4 regions of the Arthrobacter sp. 1088 genome follow, and region 2 is predicted to be linked to each of the others. Evidence: riboswitches for the same ligand, from Rfam matches in the RefSeq annotation. Region 2 holds a riboswitch; each other region holds the start of a gene.
What was found. Region 2 has a riboswitch for S-adenosylmethionine ahead of J2Y41_RS11815 (DUF1737 domain-containing protein). Riboswitches for the same ligand answer to the same signal wherever they lie in the genome.
Positions count from the first base shown of each region.

Region 1 (4,397 bases), on a different contig from region 2:
CCAAGTACACCAGCACAAGCTCGTTGTGCTCGATGTCCAAAGAAGGGGCGGCTGTGAGGGTTGCCTGCGTGGGCAGCGTGGCGCTGAGCAACTCCCGCTGCGAGCGGACCGAAACGTACTCGCCAGCACCCATGGACAGGGCGCCGGCCAGCAAACCGGCCACGCCACTCATGAGGACCACAGGGCTGGGAACGCCGGTTGCTGCCATACCCATGACCAGTGAAAGGTTGCTCACCAGGCCATCGTTGGCGCCAAAAACAGCGGCACGGAAGGTACCGGAGAGCCTGTTGCGGCCACGGGTGGCAAGGCCCCGGACAACTTCTTCGTGGATTTGTTCGTCGGCAACCATGGCTGGAGTCGCGGCAGGTTCGGCTCCGTAGGGGGAGCGGCCTTCCGCGCGCTGCGCCAACGCGAGGACGAACACGGAACCAAAGTGCCGGGCCAGGAAGCCCAGCAGCTGGCTGCGGGTGGAAGCTCCCTTCGGCATTCCGGCGTGTTCTCCCAAGAGCTTGAGCCAGTGTGCCTCGTGCCTTCCCTCGGCCTCGGCCAGGGCGAGCAGGATCTGCCGTTCTTCGCCGTCACGACGCTGGGCGAGTTCCCGGTAGACGGCGGCTTCGGCACGCTCGTCGGCCAGGTATTGACGCCAGCGCCTGATGTCCGCCGGTGTGGGCCGGGCTGGTTGGGACGGTGTTCCGGATCCGGGGGCGGGGTCCGGAGCGGGGCTCGACGAACCGTGGGATTCCTGGCGCTTCTGCACTTTTTCTCCTGTGCTGGGTGGGGTAGTTGCAGCCCCATTGCACGCCCACTGTACCGCTTATTGGCGCGGATTTTTGGCCGGTATTCCTTAGTTGGAATGTTCGGCATGCCTTAATTTTCGAAGCTGCAATCCTCTGCCTTGAGCCTTTCCCTGGGTCCATGTGGGCCGTTGCCTTGACCCTCTTCAGGCACAGTGCTCAGATGGAAGGACAGGGGCGGGGGCCCTCCCCGCACTCGGTCAGCAGGCTGCTTGCCAGCCCACCAGACGGAGGTTGCAGCATGGACACCACCGAACCGCACGCCAACCACCCCGAACGGGAGACCATCGAGTCGGATCCCGCCTACGACTACAGCGACGACCAGGAAGTCGACGAACCCTGGGTGGAGGAAATCGACGTCCCGGATGACGACGAGCGGGTTGTCCCCCTGGATGAAACCGAAGAATTCCGCGGGGAAGAAGACGAAGAATTCTAGGACCGTTTCTTAGGCAGGGCCGTCTTCACCGAAGGTGAAATGCCGCTCCAGTCCCGCCGGACGCCCGAGCGCTGCAACAGTCACCGTCAACGTCCTCGACGATTCACACCACCGCGATGGACGCACAGCCTGGGCAAGGGCATGCGCCAACAGGCGCGCTTCGGGGTGCCGGAACCGGGCCAGGCCACCGTTCAGGAACAGCGTCACCGTCCCAAGGACAAGGTCGACGCCGGGAATCACCGGAACAGTGGGCGCTTCGGTTTTGGTGGGGCTGCTTTGGCTTGGGGTGGTAACGCCTTGGTACGGCAAGGACTGCTCCTTTGGGGAGTGCTCTTGCCCGCTCGGTTGTCTCTGGTCCGGGGCGGGCCGCTTCCTCATCCGAACCACCCGTGAACATGGGGTTGGTGTGTGGCCAGTCGGAGCTTGGCGCCACCTCTCTTGAAGCTGGGACCACTGTACTGGAGGAGTGCTGTCCGGGAGAAGTGTGGCCCTCGGATCCGCTCGCCCCCGCACAGCGCAACGGCGGCGCTGCCCCGGGAAGGGGCGGCGCCGCCGTCGAACATTGCTTTGTTCAGTCCTTATCTGATGCCTTGCGGCCCTGGGCCGTTAGCTGGCGTTGTGGCTGCTGACGGGGTGGGCTTCCAAGGGCAATTCGTCAGATACCGCTCCGGCCACGCGCTTTTCCCAAGCGGCCCGGACTTCGGGTTCGGTGGGCGGCGTGAGGAGGGAAATCACCACGTAGGCGACGAACGAGGCCGCGAGGCCGTAGTAGATGGGCTCGTTGGCGTAGACGCCGTCGACGCTTGGAATGACTCCAGTGGCGAACAGAATCAACAAGGCCAACGTCAATACCGAGCCCACTGCCATGGACCATGCAGCAGCGATACCAGTGCCGCGCTTCCACACCAGGCCGCCAAGAATCGCGACGAGGAGGCCGCCCACAAGGATGTCGTAAGCAATGGTGAGGGCAACAACCACGTCCTGCGCGGCCATGGAGATCAACACCGCGACGATGCCCAGGCCAAGAACCCAGTAACGGTTGGCTTTGACGTCGTGCTCGGGGTTTTCGGTGTCGTCCGTGTTGATGGTCTTGCCGAACCAGCTGGCCACGAACGGAACAACATCTGCGCGGGCCACCGTGGCGGCGGCAATCAGGGCACCTGAAGCGGTGGACATCATGGCTGCAACAGCTGCGGCCATGACCAGGCCGCCGATGCCGATGGGCAGGATGTGGGTTGCCACCTCGGCGTAGACCACGTCCTTGCCGAGGTTGGCGACATCAATGTTGGGGAGCGCCACCCGGGCGGCCAGGCCGATCAAGGCACCGGCCACACCGTAGAGGATGCAGTAAACGCCGGCGGTCGCTCCACCCCAGCGTGCAACCTTGGGAGTCTTGGCCGTGAAGACGCGCTGCCAGATGTCCTGGCCGATCAGGAGTCCGAGTGTGTACACGACGAAGTAGGTGATGATCGTCTGGACGCCGATTCCGTCGATCTGGAAGAAGCTCGCCTCGACGCGCTCACGGATGCCGTCCAGTCCTCCGGCCGCGTTCATGACGAACGGGAGCATCAGGAAGAAGATGCCCACGGTCTTGATGATGAACTGGACCTGGTCGGCCAAGGTGATGGACCACATGCCACCGATGGTCGAGTAAACAAGCACAATTGCACCGCCGACGGCGATCGCCATCCAGCGTTCCCAGTCGAAGAGGACCACAAAGATGGTGGCGTATGCGCCGGTGGATGTGGCACAGAGCATGAGGGTGTAGGCCAGCATGACGATTCCGGAGGTCTGCGTGGCCTTGCTGCCGTAGCGAAGGCTCAGCATTTGGGAGACCGTGTAGATCTTCAGGCGCTGGATAGTGCCGGCGAAGAGCAAGCTCAGGAGGAGGACGCCGGCGCCGATTGCGACTACCAGCCACATACCTGAGATGCCGAACTTGTAGCCCAGGCCGACACCGCCGACGGTGGATGCCCCACCGAGGACAACTGCGGCCATGGTGCCGGTGTAAAGGAAAGGTCCAAGGCGGCGGCCGGCCACCAGGAAGTCGCTGTTGTTCTTGGTGCGGGACTTGCCCCACCAGCCGAATGCAAGCATGGCAAGCAGGTACACCACCACAATGGCGATGTTTATGAACGATGAGTCCATGAGTGGCTCCTTGGAGCTGGTGCACGGAGGTTGGGTTTTCGACGATACGCCTGGGAAGCGTCGAAGTCTCCGTGCTGGTGATGGGAGATTGGGGATCGTGTTGTGCCTCACAGACAACACTTGTTGCCTATGAGGATATGTTGTGATGGGAGTAACAGTCAAGGGGCTTTGGTCATCCTCGGGCTGTTGAGGGCTCCAGCGGCCCCTGGTCCCGCTACTATTGCTGCAATGACAGGGCCGAATGACAGGCCTGAAAGGTTCGTGAATGAAGGCTCTCCCCGTTGAACCAAGCAACGTTCCCGTTGCCATTGGTTCCAGAATCCGCGCAGCCCGCCAGGCGCAGCGCCTCACCATTGAGCAAGTGGCGGACGCAACTGGTTTGACCAAGGGCTTCCTCAGCCGTGTCGAGAGGGATCTGACGTCACCGTCGGTCGCTTCACTCGTAACCCTTTGCCAGGTCCTGTCCGTGTCGGTAGGAGACCTGTTTGCCGCTCCCGAAACGCATCTGACCAGGCGCGACGACGGTCCCCGGATTTCGCTGGGCGGCCAGGGCATTGTGGAGCGTTTGTTAACGGCCCGTTCGGAGCGGCGCCTGCAGATCCTTCAGGCCACCATCGAGCCGCGGGGTCGTGGTGAGAACGAGCTCTACGCCGTGGACTGCGACGTTGACGTCCTTCACGTGGTGAAGGGACGCATCAAACTCATCCTGACCAACGAGGAGTACGACCTCGAAGAAGGGGACACCCTCTCCTTCCCGGGCAGGGAACCCCACACCTGGGTCAATCCCACGGACGAAACCGTCGAGGTTCTCTGGATTCTGGTGCCCGCAGCGAGCAAGTAGCTCTTGCCCGGTGCTGCGGGGTGCTGCGGCGGGGTCAGCCCACGTGGACCCAGGGGCGCCGGGTGATGTCGGGCTCAGCCTCACGCAGTACCTCGCGGGTCACCGGCGCGATCTCGCCCTCGCCAAAGAAAAGGAACCTGCTGAGGTTGGAGATGGGGTTGCCCTCGGTCCAGCGGAA
Region 1 covers NZ_JAVDSM010000003.1:155,650-160,046, forward strand. The annotation lists gene J2Y41_RS05685 (VIT1/CCC1 transporter family protein) at 1-757, opposite strand, end outside; gene J2Y41_RS05690 (hypothetical protein) at 1,036-1,230, shown strand; gene J2Y41_RS05695 (hypothetical protein) at 1,240-1,539, opposite strand; SAM riboswitch class IV at 1,555-1,674, opposite strand; gene J2Y41_RS05700 (sodium:solute symporter) at 1,837-3,378, opposite strand; gene J2Y41_RS05705 (helix-turn-helix domain-containing protein) at 3,644-4,219, shown strand; gene J2Y41_RS05710 (amino acid transporter) at 4,254-4,397, opposite strand, start outside.
Region 1: another riboswitch for S-adenosylmethionine. It lies ahead of J2Y41_RS05695 (hypothetical protein); the one in region 2 lies ahead of J2Y41_RS11815 (DUF1737 domain-containing protein).

Region 2 (4,397 bases):
GTTCCGGAGTACACAATGACGTCCGCGCCCAGGTCACCGCAACGCTGGAGCAAGGGAGTGGCAAAGACGTTGTCGACGACGACGGTCGCTCCCGCAGCATGTGCCAGCTCGCTGACGGCGGCGATGTCCACGATTTCCTGCATGGGGTTCGAGGGCGACTCGAAGAATACGGCGGTGGTCGGTTCGGAGAGGGCAGCCCGCCACTGGTCGAGGTCGGGACCGTCGACAAACACGGTCTCTACGCCCCAGCGCGGCAGGATCTCGTTGAGGATCACGAAGCACGAGCCGAACAGGGAACGGGCGGCAACCACGCGATCACCGGCAGCCAGGAGGGCACCCAAGGCGGTGAACACCGCGGACATGCCGGACGCCGTCGCGAAGCATGCCTCGGTTCCTTCGAGCAACCGCAACCGTTCCTGGAACGTGGCTACAGACGGGTTGCCGTAGCGGGAGTAAACGAAGCGTTCGTCCTCGCCGGTGAAGGCGCGTTCGGCGGCGGCAGCGGATTCGTAGACGAAGCCGGAGTTCAGGAAAACGGGTTCGGACGTCTCCTGGAAGTTGGTACGGTCAAGGCCGCCGCGTACTGCCTGGGTGTCAGGGCTCCAGCTGGCGGCATCGGGATTGAAAGTCACTTAGTCGTTCCCCAGGTTGGTTGGCAGGCCGCGGTTCTTCCAGCCGTTGATAGTCCGTTCGCCGTAACGGTCAGGGTCACCTTCGAAGCCCTCAAGCACGTTGTAGGCGGTGAACCCGGCCTGCGTCGCGGCGATGGCGGCCGAGATGGAGCGCTGGCCTGAGCGGCAGATGAAAACGAGTTCCACGCCCTCACCCTCGGGTGCCTGCTGCTGCAGGTCCTCGATGAAGCGGGAGTTGGGAATGCCACCGGCGAGGTTCCACTGAATGAACAGGGGATCATTCTCTGTGGCTTTGGTGTCCGGGATGCCGATGTGGGCCCACTCGGCCTCGGTGCGGACGTCTACCAGGATTGCGCCTTCTTCAAGCTTGGCCCACGCGTCCTGCGGGGTCAGGTCACCTGCGTAACTCATGCGTGTCCCTCGAATGCTTCTTCGTCGTCGTCGTTCTCCAACTGGTCAACAGCATTCGCGACGGCGGCGTCTGCGTTGGCGATGGCAGCGGGCAGGACGACCGCCTGCGCCACGATGACATCCGTGCCATTGAACGTGGCTGCCGGGCTGCCGTGGAGCACGTAGCCGTCGGCGAGGGCCGTGGTGATCCGCTCGCAGAATTCACGGGTATCCGGACCTGTAATCAGGCGGTAGGAGAGTTTTTCTTCAGTGGGTTCAGGCATTGGCTGGTGCTCCTCAGTCACGCTTGCAGTTCGAAGTGTCGATACGCCGAGTAGTCACCTGAGGCACCCCGCCGGAGAGAGGGTTGCCGACCAGCAAGTCAGGGCTTGGCGCTGGTGCTCATTACTCAAGAAAAACGTAACATCCCGCGGCGGCGGCCCGCACTTGCAAGCGGTTACGCGGTCGTCATGTTGCGTAACCGGCCGGTGCTGGAGTAGCAGCCCAAATGTGACGCCCCGGGAGCATAATTGACGCAGTACGACCCCCTGTAACTTCGCAAGAAATCAGGTCGCGGTGAACGGACAAGGCAGCTCTACACTCAAGCCCATGCTGCATTTTGGATGGTTCGTGGGGCACGGTTTTGGTGTCCAGGGATGGGGAACTCCCGGCTACAGCCTGGGCTACGACTGGAAGAAGCCCGCCCTGTATCAAGACGCCGTCCGCGCGTTTGAGCAATCCGGCCTTGACCTCTTCATCATCGAGGACTCCCTTACTGTTCCCGATACCTATGGCGGCACTGCCGAGGTCTCGCTGGCACACGCCTCCTTTGCGCCCAAACATGATCCTTTGGCTCTGGTGCCGTACCTTCTGTCCGCCACCGAGCACCTTGGAATCGTCCCGACGGTCAGTGCATCGTTCTATCCGCCTTTCACTGCGGCCCGCCTCCTGGCCACGCTGCAGCACTTCTCCGAGGGGCAGTTGGGATGGAACGTCGTAACTTCCGGCAGCGACCTCGCAGCACAGAATTACGGTTTGGACCAGCAGATTGAACACGACCTTCGATATGAGAAGGCGGAGGAATTCGTCGACGTCGTCCGGAGGCTTTGGCGGAGCTGGGAACCGGACGCCGTCCTTGAGGACGTTGAGGCCGGCGTGTTCGCCGACCACACCAAAGTGCACCCCATTAACCACCAGGGTGACTTCTTCAAGGTCCGCGGTCCCCTCAACACCGCACCTCTGCCGGAGGAGCCCGTACTGGTGCAGGCCGGCGCTTCTCCCCGCGGCAAAGCGTTCGCGGGTGGGCATGCAGACGTGGCGATCGCCTTGGCCCGTGGCGTTGACGGCATGAAGGCCTACCGGGATTCCATCCGTGCCGAGGCTGCCAAGGCGGGCAGGAACCCCGACGACGTCAAGGTACTTTTCGTGCTAAAGCCCACCGTGGTTGGTTCATCGGCCGAGGCCGGGGAGTTGCGTGCGCAGCGCCGGGAGCTTACCCAGCGTGATATCGACAGCCAGCTCAATTCGATCTCCTACCTGTCCGTGATCGACTTCAAGCAATTCGACCTTGATGCGCCGTTGCCCGAATTGAGCACTAACAGCAACCAAGGCACGTTGGAGCACTTCGCCAAGGCGGCACCTCCGGGGTCTACCCTGCGCCAGATCCTTCAGGCACGCAGCGGTGGCGCCGGTGATTCGATCATCGGCACGGTTGGTGAAATCGCGGATTATCTCGAGGAGACCGGCGAGGCTGTGGGTGGCGACGGCTTCCTCTTCTCCGGCTTCGTGGACCCCGTCACCGTACACGGCGTCTTGGACAAGCTCACTCCCGAACTCCGCCGCCGTGGCCTGTTGAGGAAGAGTTACGGCGACGGTGGCTTCCGCCAGAATCTTCTGGACTTCTGACGATGTCCTCCGAGCCCCGGACCCTCTTGATCGGCACATCGCCGGTGGACCCTGAGCGCGTAGCGCAGGCTGCCTTGGATCGGGCGTTTCACGTGAAACTCAACCATGATGCGTTGTCTTTGATCGGCCGATCACGCGAAGTGCTGGAGCGCGCTGCGAACTCAGGGCAGAGAATCTACGGCCTGAACACCCTCCTCGGATCCGGACGGGATACGGCCGTGGAGGAGAAGTCGGTTCTTGCCTATCAAATCCAAGTCGTCAGATACCACAACAGCGGCGTGGGCGGGCATCTGGACCGGCCCTCCGCCCGCGCTGTGATCCTCGCCCGGCTCATCGGCTTCAGCCGCGGCGGCTCCGGCGTGCGGCCGGAGACAGCCGGGTTCTACGCGGAACTGCTCAACCGTGGGGTTCTTCCCGCCATCCCGCGCGAAGGCTCAGTCGGCTCCTCGGACCTCACCCAGCTGGCCGCCGTCGCCGCCGTCGCCATCGGTGAAGGTGAAGCGATCGACGCGAACGGCACCCTGGTACCCGGGGCGAAAGCGCTCGCCGACGCCGGTCTTCAGCCGCTGCGGCTCGCGCCCGGTGAGGCCCTGGCCCTGGTCAGCGCAAACGCCTACTCGGTGGGGGCCGGCACCCTCGCCTTGGTGCGCCTGCAACAGCTGGCGGAACTCGCCGACGTCGCGCTTTCCCTCTCGCTTGAAGCCATTGCAAGGTACGACGGCGGCGGGAACCTCAGCCCGTTTTCGCCGGCTATCCAAGCGGGCAAGGCGGTGGACGGACAGAAGGACTCGGCGGCCGCCGTCCGTTACCTTTTGCGCGGCGGATGGTTGGAGGACGTTCGTCCCGAAGTCTCGGTGCAGGACGCTTTGTCATTCCGATCTGCGCCCCAGACGCATGGCGCTTTTCGCTCCCTGGTTTCACAACTCGGCGCTGCGTTGAGCGTGGAGCTCAACGGGCGTGGCGACAACCCCCTGGTTGATATTGAAAGCGGGCAAATGGTGTCCGGAGGGAACTTCCAACCGATGCAGCTGGCTCTTTCCTTCGAGGGCCTGCGGCTTGCGTTGGCGCACGTGGGGATCTCCAGCGAGCGGCGCATCGCCAAACTGTATCCGCCACAACGGGTGATCCGGGCCAGGCATCTGGAGGCTGCCGCCATGCACCTGGAGGATTCGTCGTCGAATGCGGTTTCCGGGTCCGGACCGGCCGCAGGGCTTGTGCAGGAGGAGTTGCCCGGGCTGCTCTGGTACTCCGCAGCAGGACTGCTGTCCGAACTGAAGTTCCTGGCAGCGCCGGCGACGCTCGGGGCACCCACACTCTCCGCCGACGTCGAGGACCACTCCACTTTGGCGCCGCTGGCGTTGCAGCAACTTGAAAGGTCCTTGGAGGTCTTGGAGAAATTGCTTGCTATTGAGGCTCTGACGGCGTCGTATCTGTTGTTCGAAGCGGGAGCCGCGCAACCGCTTGGGAAGG
Region 2 covers NZ_JAVDSM010000006.1:266,340-270,736, reverse strand. The annotation lists gene J2Y41_RS11825 (O-succinylhomoserine sulfhydrylase) at 1-632, opposite strand, end outside; gene J2Y41_RS11820 (rhodanese-like domain-containing protein) at 633-1,043, opposite strand; gene J2Y41_RS11815 (DUF1737 domain-containing protein) at 1,040-1,306, opposite strand; SAM riboswitch class IV at 1,321-1,432, opposite strand; gene J2Y41_RS11810 (NtaA/DmoA family FMN-dependent monooxygenase) at 1,599-2,927, shown strand; gene J2Y41_RS11805 (aromatic amino acid ammonia-lyase) at 2,930-4,397, shown strand, end outside.

Region 3 (4,397 bases), on a different contig from region 2:
CCAAGCCTACCGTGGCGGGGCGCCGTGGATCTTGCGGGCCCGCCAGGTAGTCGTCACGTACGGCAATCCCAGTCGTTGGCCAGGGGCATGGCCGAGATGATCGTAGAGGTACCACGCCAGGTTGCCCATGACCTTTGCGCGGGTGGCTTCATTGGCGCGGAGGTAGTAGCTGCGCGATTTCGTGAGCTCCATGATGTCCTCCGGAGACACGGCGTCCTCCCAGTTGGTGAGATGGCTCTCCAAGTCCGTGAATTCCGGTCCGATAACTGGCCGGAAGCCGGGCTTGTGCACATCTCCGGCGTGCATGATGCGTGATAGCCGATGGACCCAGGGCACAGAGGTGTCCAGTTGGTTCCACACCAGGCCAAGAACTCCGTGGGGGCGAAGGATGCGGGCGATCTCCGTGCTGGCCTTGAGCGGGTCACACCAGTGCCAGGCCTGGGCAACGCTGACGACGTCGAATGCTGAGTCCGCCAACCCTGTTGCCTCGGCCGTACCCTCCAACGCCTGAACGCCGGGATAGGACTTTCGAAGTTGCTCCAGCATGTCTGTGGAAGGATCGACGGCGGCCACCTGCAGGCCGCGTTCCACGAGCAGTGCTGTGAATTTTCCTGTGCCTGCACCAATATCCGCGGCGGACTTCGCTCCAGGAGGAAGAAGCCAAACCACTGAGTCTGCGGGGTAGCCGGGCCGAACGCGATCGTAGTGTTCGCCGCCGTCCTGGAAGCTCTGGCCCAGTTCGTGGCGGCGCGTGGCATGCAGCTTGGGACCACCTGGCCTGCCAGCGCTGCCGGAAACACTTCCGCCGGAAACACTACGGGAAGGCACGGCCACGCACAGACTCCTTTACCGCGAACGCCGGTTACCCTACGAATTTACCGCACAGTACGTGTACATCCGCAACCGTGCTGTTTCAGTCAATAGTGCTGTGTCAGTCAATGGTGCAGGGTGCAGCCCCTGCGGTGCCGGGCGTGTTTGGTGCCCATTCCGGGTAGCTGCGGTGGTCGTTGGCCGGCACCCAGCGGCCTTCGTCCACTACATAGTCCCAGCCGAGACCCGTGCGCTTGAGTTCCTCGATTCCAGCCAGCAGCCGTGTGGCATCCTCCAGGCGGGAGCCCACGCCGAAGCTGGCTCGCAGTGAGCCGGACGGCAGGCCCAGCCGCTTGAGGAGGGGATGGGCGCAGAAGCGGCCGTCACGAAGTCCTACACCGTGTTCGGCGGCGAGGTAGGCGGCGACCAGTCCGGCGTCGAATCCTTCCACCGAGAAATTGACCACGCCGATGGTGTCCTCGGAGTCGCTGAAGATCCGGTGGACCGTCACGCCGTCGATTGCTTCAAGTCCCTGTACGAGGTAGGAGCGGATTCCAGCTTCATGGGCATGCCAGGCATCCTGATCCAAGCCGGCGAGCACCTGTGTCGCCCGGGCCAATGTTGCCGCACCGAGGACGTTGGGGGAGCCGCCCTCGTGGCGGGCGGGACCTGAGGCCCAGCTGACCGAGTCCAGGCGCGCCTCACGAACAGCGCCTCCGCCGGCCAGGTGGGGGGTACCGGCGTCGAGCCAGTCGGGACGGCCCACAACGACGCCGGCGCCGAACGGAGCGTAGAGCTTATGGCCGGAGAACACGATGTAGTCGACGTCTGCGGCGGCGATGTTGATGCGGCGGTGGGGAGCAAGCTGCGCGGCGTCCACCACAATCCTGGCACCGTATTCGTGTGCAAGTGCTGCGAGTTCGGCGATCGGCAGGATTTCACCGGTCACGTTCGAGGCACCGGTGACCGCCAGCAGAGATACGCCGCCTTGGCTGAGTTCCTCGCGGAGCTTGGCCAAGGTAGCGGTCAGTGTCGAAGCAGCTACGACACTGCGGTGGGGGACGCCCTGCCAGGGAAGAAGATTGGCATGGTGCTCGATGTCCAGGTAAAGGACCTCGCCCGTTGGCTTACCGTCGAGTTGCGGGAGGCAGCCCGCCAACAGGTTCAGCGAGTCCGTGGTGTTCCGGGTGAAGATGACGGAATCATCCGGACGGCCGCCAACGAATTCACGGACGATGTCGCGGGAGTTCTCGTAGACCGAGGTGCTGATCTGGGAAGCGTAGCCCGCGCCGCGGTGGACACTGGCGTAGTAGGGGAGGATCTCGTTGAGATACGCAGAAACGATGGTCAACGCGGGAGCGGATGCCCCGTAGTCGAGGTTGGCGTAGCGGACGTGGCCACCCTGGATCAGGGGCGCTTGCAGCTCCGCGCCTGTGACGGCGGCCAGGGGCCTGCCCGCAGCGGCTTCGTGCGCTGCTTCTTCGACCGCAAGGGACGGCAGAACGGTGGAGTTGAACGTAGCAGTGCTCATGGGACCTCACTCAAGAGGGACCCCCTATGGGGATCCGCGCTTGCCGTATCCGTTCCGGACCGGCCAGGTCGTCACCCGGGGCACCCCACCGCGAATGGAGGGTTGCCGGCCAGCAAACCGGGGTTTAGCGCTGGCACTCGTGACCTGTAAAGAGGTTAGGCCACGCATCTGGCCTGCTCCAAAGTCGCTTCGCTTTGTTAAGCAGATTGTTACGAAGGGTCCGGAAACCGGGTTTTGGGCGAAGAAAAGACGGCGGATGCCCCGAAAATGAGGCTTCCGCCGTCGAAAATTCTATGCTCAGCCGGTTGGCTTGTTGGTCCGCCGGGTCAGAGGAGGTCATCCAATGCGGGGTTTAGCCGCTTGAGGACCTCCGAATGGAGGATGGAGTTGGTGGCCAGGGCGTTGCCGCCGAAGGGGCCGTCCTCGCCTTCCAATGAGGTGAAGCGGCCGCCGGCTTCCGTCACGATGGGAACCAGTGCTGCCATGTCGTAAAGATTCAGCTCTGGCTCGCAGGCGATGTCAACAGCCCCCTCGGCTACCAGGCAATAGGACCAGAAGTCGCCATAGGCGCGCGTGCGCCAGATGTCTTCCGTCAACCCCAGGAACTCGTCCAGATTGCCGCGTTCCTTCCAACCGGAGAGGCTGGAATATGACATTGAAGCATCGGCCAACCGCGAAACGTTGGACACCCTGAGCCGGGTGGCTGATGCCAGGGAGCGGCCCATGTAGGCGCCCATGTCCTTTGCTGCCCACCAGCGCTTGCCCAGCGCGGGGGCGCTGACAACTCCAACGACGGGCTCGCCTTCGTCAACGAGCGCGATCAGGGTAGCCCACACGGGAACGCCCCGAACAAAGTTCTTGGTGCCGTCGATGGGGTCGATGATCCAACGCCGGGAGCCGTGGCCGCTGCTGCCGAACTCCTCGCCGAGGACGGCGTCACGGGGGCGCGAGCGCGACAATTGGCCGCGGATGGCTTCTTCCGCAGCCTTGTCGGCATCCGTCACGGGCGTAAGGTCAGGCTTGGTCTCGACCTGCAGATCCAAGGCCTTGAAGCGGTCCATGGTTTGGGCGTCCACGGAATCCGCCAGCACGTGGGCCAGTCGCAGGTCGTCGTTGTAGCTGGAAACGGGTTGGGTCATGCCACCAAACTATCGTGAAACGTTCCCTGCGGTTGGATCGCCTTGCGCCGACACTTAGTTGACCGTACCCAATTCCTTGGTCTCTTTCGCTTCCAAACGCGGGTCCGCGCCCAGCAGCCGCCGGAGCGAAGACAAACGGGCCACTCCGGAAGGACCCGCGTGTCCCTCGTTCACCCAGGCATCAAGTCCGCAATTGATGGCGCCGGCATCGTGCTTGCAACCGCGTTCACAAGCTTCTGTGCCCGGTTCCAGGTCGGGGAAGGAATGCAGGATGCGGTCGGGGTCCACGTGCGCCAGTCCGAAGGAGCGGATACCGGGGGTATCGATGATCCAGCTACCCGGTGGGGCGTCTGCCAGCTTCAGGGCCAACGCCGAGGACGACGTGTGCCGGCCCCGACCGGTGACGGCGTTGACACCACCGGTAGCCCGTTCGGCTCCAGTCAGGGCATTGACCATGGTGGACTTCCCGACGCCCGAATGGCCCAGCATGACAGTGACTTTTCCATCAAGGTGGGCCCGCAATTCGGCAACGGCGCGGCTGTCCAGCCTGGCGGACAGTCCGTCGTCGGAGCGGGCGTCAATACCGGACGCTTCATCATCTGCCGTACGGCTGATGATGATCGGGAAGTCCAGGCTGAGATAGTTGGATAACAGCTCCGCCGGATCCTTGACATCTGCTTTGGTAACAAGCAGCAGCGGCTCGATCCCGGCGTCGTAGGCTGCAACCAAAGCACGGTCAATAAAGCCCGTCCGGGGCTCCGGATTGGCCGCGGCGACCACCACCACAAGTTGGTCTGCGTTGGCCACCACCACTCGTTCGATGGGGTCGGTATCATCAGCGCTGCGCCGCAGCAGCGTCTTGCGCTCCTCTATGCGGACCAGCCGCGCGAGGGTATCCGGCTCTCCCGATACATCGC
Region 3 covers NZ_JAVDSM010000007.1:171,366-175,762, forward strand. The annotation lists gene J2Y41_RS13010 (class I SAM-dependent methyltransferase) at 7-828, opposite strand; gene J2Y41_RS13015 (aminotransferase class V-fold PLP-dependent enzyme) at 932-2,341, opposite strand; SAM riboswitch class IV at 2,373-2,486, opposite strand; gene hisN (histidinol-phosphatase) at 2,668-3,480, opposite strand; gene rsgA (ribosome small subunit-dependent GTPase A) at 3,535-4,397, opposite strand, start outside.
Region 3: another riboswitch for S-adenosylmethionine. It lies ahead of J2Y41_RS13015 (aminotransferase class V-fold PLP-dependent enzyme); the one in region 2 lies ahead of J2Y41_RS11815 (DUF1737 domain-containing protein).

Region 4 (4,397 bases), on a different contig from region 2:
CATTGGCATCCCGTCACTTGGCTTGTACGCGGCCGGCCGCGCCCTCGGAATCACTACCGCCATTGTGCCCAGCGGCCTGGAGGCTTACTGGTGGACAGTGCCTGTGTTGATTCTCTCCGCGATCCGCCACGCGATCGTTGAGGAAGTGATCGTCGTGGGATACCTCATGGACCGTTTCGGAAAATTCGGTTGGAGCACGCCGCTGGCCATTGTCGTGAGCGCGGCCCTTCGCGGCAGCTACCACTTGTATCAAGGCTTCGGGCCGTTCATCGGCAACTTCGCCATGGGCTTGGTCTTCGCCTGGATCTATACCAAGACGAAGCGGGTGATGCCTTTGGTCATTGCGCATGCGCTGCTGGACATCGTCGCGTTCGTTGGCTTCAGCCTCTTCGGCAAGGCGATAGGCCTGGGCTAGGCACCCTTAAAGCCAGGGGACCCTTAACCAGGGCACCGTTAAAGAGAAATTCGGCCGCCATCGGTGGGTGACGTCGTTGGCACTCGCTGATGGCGGCCGAAGCTTGACCGGACACACTGGACCTGTGACCCAACATGCTGGACTGGAGGGGACCAGGCCCCAGGGAAGGTGTGCGTCAGATGGTGACGGCGCCGGATGCGGTTTCGAAAGTGACGGACATGATGCCAGGCGTACCGTGCGGGGCCATCCACTGGACAGCGACGTCCTCAAGCGGCTTCTCGACGGGCTCGCCCAGCCATTCGGTAACGCGTTCCGCCGAGCCGGCAATGGTGAGGCTGGACATCTTGACGTCACTCTCATAGACCTTGGACGGGTGCAGTGAGGGATCGCCCTCCCACTTGAGCAGGTAAGGCACCTGGGGATCGGCGATCAAGCCGAGAATGCCGATCTGCTGCCATACGAGTTCGCGGCCATCCGGGAACTTGCGGTTGCCCGGAACTGCGGACCGGCCGAGGCGTTCCTCGAAGGGGGCGAGGTCGTCAACGGCGACGCACCAGCCCATCCAACCGCCGCCTGCCGCCGAGCGTGCGCGGACTGCCTGGCCAAAGGGTGCCTTGTCGGAAGCAGGGTGGTCCAGGACCTCTACGACTTCCAGGTATTTGTTATCCGCCAAGGGAATGATCATGTTCCGGGTACCGAAGCGCGGGTGCACTCCGCCCCGGACTGCGTCCACTCCCAGAGCTGCGGAAATTCGTTCGGTGGTGGCCAAAAGGCCATCTCGTTCACAAGCGTAAGAGACGTGATCCATGCGCATGGCTTCATCTTGGCACTTTGTGATCGGGGTCTCAGCTAAGGGAAGCCTTACTAACATGGGATGTTATTGTGCGCCGCCGGAACGCTTCACGCCGGGTCGCGTAAAGACTGAAAAATACTGCCTTCGTCACAAAGCTGTCCAAGTGTCCGGACGCTTCCTAGACTGGCTCCAGCCCACGCCTACAGCGATCAACGGCAAACCCGCGCGCCACGAAGAGGAGAACCCAATGTCCCAAGGATGGTCTTTCGAAACCCGCCAGATCCACGCAGGGCAGGAGCCCGACTCTGCCACGGGGGCGCGGTCGCTTCCGATCTACCAGACCACGTCCTTCGTTTTCCCGAGCGCAGAGTCCGCAGCCAACCGCTTTGCACTGGCCGAGCTCGCCCCGATCTACACGCGGATCGGCAACCCAACACAAGACGCCGTGGAGCAGCGGATCGCCAGCCTCGAAGGCGGGCTGGGCGCGTTGCTCCTTAGCTCAGGACAGGCCGCGGAAACCTTCGCTATCCTGAACATTGCCGAGGCCGGAGACCATGTCGTCGCGAGCCCCAGCCTCTACGGTGGCACCTACAACCTGCTGGCGCACACTCTGAAGAAGTTCGGCATCTCCGTGACGTTCGTGGAGGATCCGGACAACCTGGACCAGTGGCGGGACGCCGTGCAGCCCAACACCAAGCTGTTCTTCGGCGAGGTTGTGTCCAATCCGCGCCAGGACGTGCTGGACATCGAGGGTGTTTCACGCGCTGCGCACGAGGCTGGCGTGCCGCTCATCGTGGATAACACGCTCTCAACCCCCTACCTCATCCGTCCCATCGAGTGGGGTGCGGACATCGTGGTGCACTCGGCTACCAAGTATCTGGGCGGCCACGGCGCGGCGATCGCCGGCGTGATCGTGGACTCCGGAAACTTTGATTTCGGCAAGGACCCGGAGCGCTTCCCCGGATTCAATACTCCGGACCCCAGCTACAACGGACTCGTTTACGCCCGGGACCTTGGCAAGGATGGCGCGCTCGGAGCCAACCTCTCCTACATTCTCAAGGCGCGCGTGCAGTTGCTGCGCGATCTGGGTTCGGCGGTTTCCCCGTTCAACGCCTTCCTCATCGCCCAGGGCCTGGAAACCCTGAGCCTGCGCGTCGAGCGTCACGTCTCGAACGCCACCAAAGTGGCTGAATGGCTGGAAGCCCATGACGACGTCGAATCGGTTGCCTTTGCGGGCCTGCCGTCCAGCCCTTGGTACGACCGCGGCCGTAAGTACGGGCCAAGGGGTACCGGTGCAGTGGTGGCATTCAACATCAAGGGTGGCGTCGAGGCCGGCAAGCGATTCGTGGACGGCCTGGAGTTGCACTCCCATGTTGCCAACATCGGTGACGTCCGCTCGCTGGTTATCCACCCGGCGTCGACTACCCACAGCCAGCTCACGGTCGAACAGCAGCTGGTTGCGGGCGTGAATCCAGGCCTTGTCCGCCTCTCCGTGGGAATAGAGCACGTGGACGACATTATTGCTGATCTTGAGGCCGGTTTCCGGGCTGCCAAAGGCGCTTAATCGCGCTGCTGGGGGAGCGGCCGCCCGCCGTCGAAAATTCGCCGGGCGGCCCTTCGCGGTGCGTGTTCCTGAACGAAGCGGCGCCAAACCGTCACACAGCTGTCACATTCTTCGCCAAGACAGCGGTATTTTTCCTAGACTCTACGTATTAGGTCATGAGTGCCAGCGACAGCCCCGGCTTGCTGGCCGGCAACCCTCCTCCGCGGTGGGGTGCCCCGGGTGAAGACCTGGCCTGTCGCACGCAAGGCGGCAGGCAAGCGCGAGGTTAGGTGTCAAAGGAATGACCATTACTGCTACAGCACCCCCCAAACCGGGCAAAGAAGACGGGACGGTCAAGTACGCCGGCGTAGGTTCACTGGAACTTGAAGCCGGCGGTTTTCTCCCGGATGTTGTGCTTGCCTACGAAACCTGGGGGCAGTTGAATGCGGATGCGTCCAACGCAGTCCTGGTTCAGCACGCACTGACGGGCAGCACGCATGTGGCCCGCGGTGCTACTGATGAGGAAGGCTGGTGGGAGCAACTCGTTGGTCCCGGCGCGACGATCGACACCAACCGGTTCTTCGTTATCTCCATCAACATTGTCGGCGGCTGTTACGGCAGCACGGGCCCATCGTCAGAGGCGCCGGACGGACGGCCCTGGGGATCCCGCTTCCCACTGATCACCTTGCGCGACAGCACGGTGGCTGAAGCCCGGCTCGCGGATGCCTTGGGGATCAAGGCATGGCACGCAGTCCTTGGCGGTTCCATGGGTGGGGCGCGGGCACTTGAGTGGGCGGTCACCTTCCCTGAGCGTGTTCAGCGGTGCGCGGTTATTTCTGTGGGCGCCTACAGCACAGCCGAGCAAATTGCTTTCGCCCAGTCGCAGACGCTCGCCATCCGCCAGGACCCGAACTTCAACAACGGCGATTACTACGGTGGACCAACTCCTGAGGCAGGCCTTGCCCTGGCCCGACGGATAGCGCACATCACGTACCGGTCAGCGCTGGAGCTTGATGTCCGCTTCGGCCGGGAAGCCCAGCACCAGGAGACGCCCCTGGCCGCTGCGGTCCTGGGGGAGCGTGGCCGCTACCAAGTGGAAAGCTACCTCGACCACCAAGGCACCAAGCTGGTGCGCCGGTTCGATGCGAACAGTTACATCGCCATCACCGAGGCGCTGATGTCCCACGACATCAGACGGGGCCGGGGCACCTTGAAGGAAGCCTTGGCTGCCGCCACTGCTGAATTCTTTGTGGCAGCCGTCGATTCCGACCGCCTCTATTTTCCGGCCCAGTCAGTGGAACTGGCGCAAAACCTGCCAGGCAATGTGCCCGTCCACGTGATCGAGGCCCCCATCGGCCACGATGGCTTCCTGACCGAAATCGGCCAACTATCGAAGCAGCTTCGCGAGGCCTTCTTCGCCTAAGCCGGCTCAGCCGTTCATGATGTCGCCGCGCTGCTTCATGTAATCCTCCATGGCAATTTCGCCGTTGCTGAACTTGAGGTCCAGTTCGGCCAGCTTGCGCGCGCGGAAGCCTTGCTGCTCAGAGCCGCGGTGGCTCGGAAACGTAGGTGAAGAAGCGTTCGACGCCGGTCCTGGCGGCGGTGGGGCATCGGCAGGGCGGATGGTGGTGGGCTGCGTGGGATAG
Region 4 covers NZ_JAVDSM010000004.1:226,081-230,477, forward strand. The annotation lists gene J2Y41_RS07795 (type II CAAX endopeptidase family protein) at 1-415, shown strand, start outside; gene J2Y41_RS07800 (VOC family protein) at 591-1,229, opposite strand; gene J2Y41_RS07805 (bifunctional o-acetylhomoserine/o-acetylserine sulfhydrylase) at 1,417-2,772, shown strand; SAM riboswitch class IV at 2,924-3,038, shown strand; gene J2Y41_RS07810 (homoserine O-acetyltransferase) at 3,053-4,174, shown strand; gene J2Y41_RS07815 (hypothetical protein) at 4,181-4,397, opposite strand, start outside.
Region 4: another riboswitch for S-adenosylmethionine. It lies ahead of J2Y41_RS07810 (homoserine O-acetyltransferase); the one in region 2 lies ahead of J2Y41_RS11815 (DUF1737 domain-containing protein).